DNA from 2 places in the Gilliamella sp. ESL0441 genome. Region 2 is predicted to be linked to the other one. Evidence: riboswitches for the same ligand, from Rfam matches in the RefSeq annotation. Region 2 holds a riboswitch; the other holds the start of a gene.
The links. A riboswitch is a leader RNA that binds a small molecule or an ion and turns the genes downstream of it on or off. The one in region 2 is predicted to bind thiamine pyrophosphate.

Region 1: it holds a riboswitch for thiamine pyrophosphate, as region 2 does, so the genes downstream of both, thiB (thiamine ABC transporter substrate binding subunit) here and thiM (hydroxyethylthiazole kinase) in region 2, are expected to answer to the same signal.

The regions. Positions count from the first base shown of each region.
Region 1 is NZ_CP048264.1:1,585,937-1,588,356, reverse strand. Features, by position in the region: gene GYM75_RS07170 (hypothetical protein) at 151-798, opposite strand; TPP riboswitch at 1,195-1,297, shown strand; gene thiB (thiamine ABC transporter substrate binding subunit) at 1,338-2,330, shown strand; gene thiP (thiamine/thiamine pyrophosphate ABC transporter permease) at 2,345-2,420, shown strand, end outside.
Region 2 is NZ_CP048264.1:1,952,455-1,954,874, reverse strand. Features, by position in the region: gene thiE (thiamine phosphate synthase) at 1-377, opposite strand, end outside; gene thiM (hydroxyethylthiazole kinase) at 390-1,175, opposite strand; TPP riboswitch at 1,221-1,321, opposite strand; gene trkA (Trk system potassium transporter TrkA) at 1,390-2,420, opposite strand, start outside.

The DNA.
Region 1 (2,420 bases), 370 kb from region 2:
TTGGCCTAGTTTTTCAATGTTTCTATTAATCGTTTGGTCGCTCTTCAGTTTTAATGCCGTTTCAAGTGCAGTATTGTCGTAGATAAATTTTTTTAATTGAGTAAGTTTTTCACCAATTGATTAACCAATAAAATTGACATCAAATAAATACTATTCATTAGTTGTTTTTATTCTCGTTGCATAATTGGTTGTTGTTATCGGGATATGCCTGATGTTAGGATTATTAATTAGTAACCAATCAGGTAGTGCGCTTTCGTTTTCGACTAACCAAATAATCGTATTAAAAAATAATTTATTATCTGAACCTATTAATTTTGGTTTTTCTTGTTTTGATAAGGCAAGACTACGGGCAAAAAGCTGATGTTCACTAAAACTTAAATTATGATGGTCTTTACTTAAATGAGATTGGTAGTCGATGATTAAAGCAACTGGTTGTTCATTGTAACTGACTAATTCATCCAACGTATTGCTTAAATGATTTATTTTAGCAGAATCTGATTTATGAAGGGCGTTCAATCTAAGTCGTTTAAATATTTCATCACTGTTAACAGCAGGTAAACTTGGTGTTTGAATTTCTTCAAATCCGGAATTTGAATTCCACATTAAAACATGGCTAAACTTCGCATCTTTTAACACTTGAAAAATTAATAATTCTAATTTTTCTGAAATAATTGATCCTGTACTGTCTTTATATTTTTGTAAATCATGGATATTTCCGGTTAAAACAAATTGAGATTTTGATGGTAAATAGCGTATCAGATCACGCATCCAGCGAGGTTTTTTTGAAAGTTGAGACATAATTAATCCTTTAATCGTTATTAACTAACTGATTTAATCATTATATACAAAGCGATAGAGTAACATCTACTTTTTTTTAAATAAAAACTTAATCTTTATTCACATTTCTTAAAAATTAAATAATGAAATTATGATTATATTTAGTTTATTATTTTAATCATCAAGATGACTAACAATAATTATAAAGATGGTGATGAAGTTTATTTTTAAAAATTGAATAAGTTTTTTGAGTTATCAAGGAATGATGTTTGAAGAAACTCGAAGTTTATATTGGTTTTAAGTTTGATTGCTGTAGCTAATAAAGTGACTGAAAATTTAAAGCTAGAACCCCTTAATCTCCTTATTTTACCGATAATATTTATTTACAATCAAACTGCGACCTACTAAACTAATCACCTGTTCTCAACGGGGTGCCCAAAAGGCTGAGAATGTTGATTAACATAACCCGTCGAACCTGATCTGGATCATGCCAGCGGAGGGATTTGAGTTATTATGTCTGCTCAAACCTTTTGTCTTTTATTCACTATTTTGGAGGCAAAATGTTTCGTAATAATCTTCTTTTATTCATTGTTCTTTCATCTTTTTTCATTGTTTCTACTGCCAATGCCAAGCCAACTTTAACCGTTTATAGTTATAATTCTTTTATGTCTGAGTGGGGGCCTGGTGAAGCCATTAAGCAAGGTTTTGAAGTGGAGTGTGATTGTCAATTGGATATCGTTTCGTTAGGAGATGGTGTATCTATTTTAAATCGGATCCGGCTCGAAGGGAAAAAGACTAATGCTGATGTTATTTTGGGATTAGACAATAACATCATACAACAAGCTAAGTTAGCTAATATTGTTATTCCTCATCAAATCAATAAACCTGATAATCTTAACACTGATTGGTGGGATAATGATTTTCTTCCTTATGATTTTGGTTATTTTGCTTTTATTTATAACAAAGATAAAATAAAAACTCCCCCACATAGTATGCAACAACTTGTTGATAATAAAGCCAATTGGCGCATTATTTATCAAGACCCAAGAACCAGTACGCCAGGACTAGGTTTATTGTTTTGGATCAAAAAAATCTATGGTGATGATGCCGCTAATGTATGGAAAAAGATCGCAAAAAATACGGTAACCGTTACGAAAGGTTGGAGTGAATCTTATGGAATGTTTTTGAAAGGTGAAGCTGATTTTGTTTTAAGTTACAGTACATCGCCGATTGCTCATATTATGAATAATGATCATCGCTATGAAGCAGCAATTTTTGATGAAGGACATTATCGTCAAGTTGAAGTTGCAGGTATTATCAAATACAGTCAGCAACCTGAGTTAGCACGTCATTTTTTACAGTATTTACTTAAACCTGAAGTACAACGTCAAATTGCTGAAAAGAATGTAATGTACCCGATTATTCAAACGACATTACCTGAGGCTTATCAGCAAATAAAGCCTGTCACAAAGGCGTTAGAATTTGACCCTGAGCAAGTTGAAAAAGAACAAAGATCTTGGATTCGTGAATGGCAGTCAGCAATCAGTAAATAATCCAAGATAGTTGCATGTTGAATTTTAGAACATTAATACCGGGTATTATTGCCTCAAGCGGAATAATTGTTGTTCTGGGGAGTGCGCTAT
Region 2 (2,420 bases):
TTTTGCCAAGGAACGGTTTCAAGTTGTTGCTGATTCGAAACAGATAGCCCTAACCATTTATTTTTACCGATCAATCGTCGAGCCACATCAATGGGTAAATCATTTTGACCAACGTGCACACCATCTGCATCGACAGCTAAAGCAATATCAACATGATCATTAATCAATAGGGGTACTGATGTTTGACTGAGCACTTCTTTTAAGGCTAAAGCAGCTTTATACCAATCTTTGCCTGTCAATTCTTGTTCTGATCGTAATTGTACGGCGGTTACACCGTTGGCAACGGCTTTTTTGGTGGTGTCGACCATGCCACTGATTCCCCCACATAGTGTCGGATCGAGCACTAAATAGAGAGTAAGATCCAACTCTTTCTGCATGCTACGTCCCTATTAGTATGATGAATAAAATAGTGATAATTGATCTAATAACGATACGGCAAAACTGCCTAATCCAAGCTGTTTATTTGCCTTTTCTCCAGCTTTTTTCATCATATAGCAAGCGGCTGCTGTGGCTAAAAGTGGATCGGTTGAATTTACAATAAACGCTGCAACCATAGCAGATAAGGAACAGCCTGTTCCGGTAATTTTGGTTAAAGCAATATCACCGCCTGCTATAGCGTAAGTCGTATGACCATCAGTAATATAATCAATGTCACCAGTCATTGCGATGATAGTCTGGTAATCTTGTGCCAATTGTTTTGCATATTGTAAAGCGGATTTTGTCGAGTCTTGACTGTCCGGGCCTTTTGATGATGCAAGTTGACCGCTAAGCGCTAAGATTTCCGAAGCATTGCCACGAATAACGGTGGGTTTAAATGATAATAATTGATGCGCAATTTCGGTACGATAAGCAAGTGCCGAACCAACGGCAACAGGATCAAGTACCCATGGGGTTTGGCTTTGTTGAGCTTGGCTTGCTGCAAGTAGCATACTTTTGGCGGTATTGGGATTAATTGTACCGATGTTAATCAGTAAACTATTAGCAATTTTAACAAATTCAGCCACTTCTTGTTCAGCAATAATCATTGCTGGTGAAGCACCAATAGCAAGTAGAACATTAGCAGTAAAATTTTGTACGACATCATTTGTTATACAATGAACTAATGGTCGTTGCGTTTTGACAAGATTAATAAAAGGTGTAACTTGAGTGATTTGAAGCGATGTGGTTACTGACATGTTCATTCCTTATTTGATTTATCGGGAAGAATTTGCCTATTGTAAAGTTGAATGGCTAGACTTCCCTACGCTGGTGTTATCCAGATCAGGTTCAACGGGTAAACTCTCAGTTTTTTAATGAATAAAAAACACCCCGAGTCAAAATTATGCTTATATTATGAACTGCCTATTGGCTTTTAACAAGTTTGTATAATAGAAAATTTTGATTTAAATGTTATTGTAACAATTTTTCGATATCGGTAATCGCTCTTCTATCCGGCAAGAAAATAATTAGGTGATCATTCTCTTCAATCGTTAAATCCGTGTTGATAATAATAACATCTTCATCACGTACAACTGCGCCGATTGTTGCCCCAGACGGTAGCTTTAATCCATTGATGTTTTTTCCGACCAGTTTTGAATTTTCTTTATCGCCATGCGCAACGATTTCCACAATTTCAGATTCGCCTTGTCGTAGTGATACAACTTTGACGATGCCTGTTTGTCTGACATGACTTAAAAGTTCAGAAATAGTGGCGTGTTGAGGTGAAATAGCAATATCAATCACACTATCATTAATGAGTTCTAAGTAAGCTTGTTTTTGGATTAAAACGATGACTTTTTTAGCGCCCATTCTTTTTGCTAGCATCGATGACATAATATTTGACTCATCATCACCCGTTACCGCAATAAAAAGATCGGTAAGTTCAATCTGTTCTTGGGATAGCAATTCTTGGTCTGATGATTCGCCATGTAATACCGTGGTATTAAGTAACTGTTCAGCAATGAGTTCTGCCCGTTCGGCATTGCGTTCAATTAGTTTGACTTGATAATCATTTTCTAAACGCTTAGCCAGTGCAAGCGCAATGCCGCCACCACCACTAATGATAATTCGTTTATAAGGTTTTTCTAAACGTTGTAGCTCACTGGTCACGGCTTTGATATTGGTTGGCGGAGTAATAAAATAAACCATATCGCCAGCTTCAATCAAGGTAGAACCTAGAGGACGAATAAAGCGATTTTTACGGTAGATAGCAACGACTCTGGCTTCAACATGCGGAAGATGTTCTTTAAGCTCTGATAGCTCACTGCCAACTAGCGCGCCACCATAATACGCCATAACAGCGACTAGACATACACGGGTATCGTTGAATGAGGCAAATTGTAATGCGCCTGGATATTGAACTAAGTGACTGATGTGGTTAGTAATAAGGTTTTCTGGTGCAATGATATGGTCGATATTGATGCACTCTTTGTTGAAAAAAG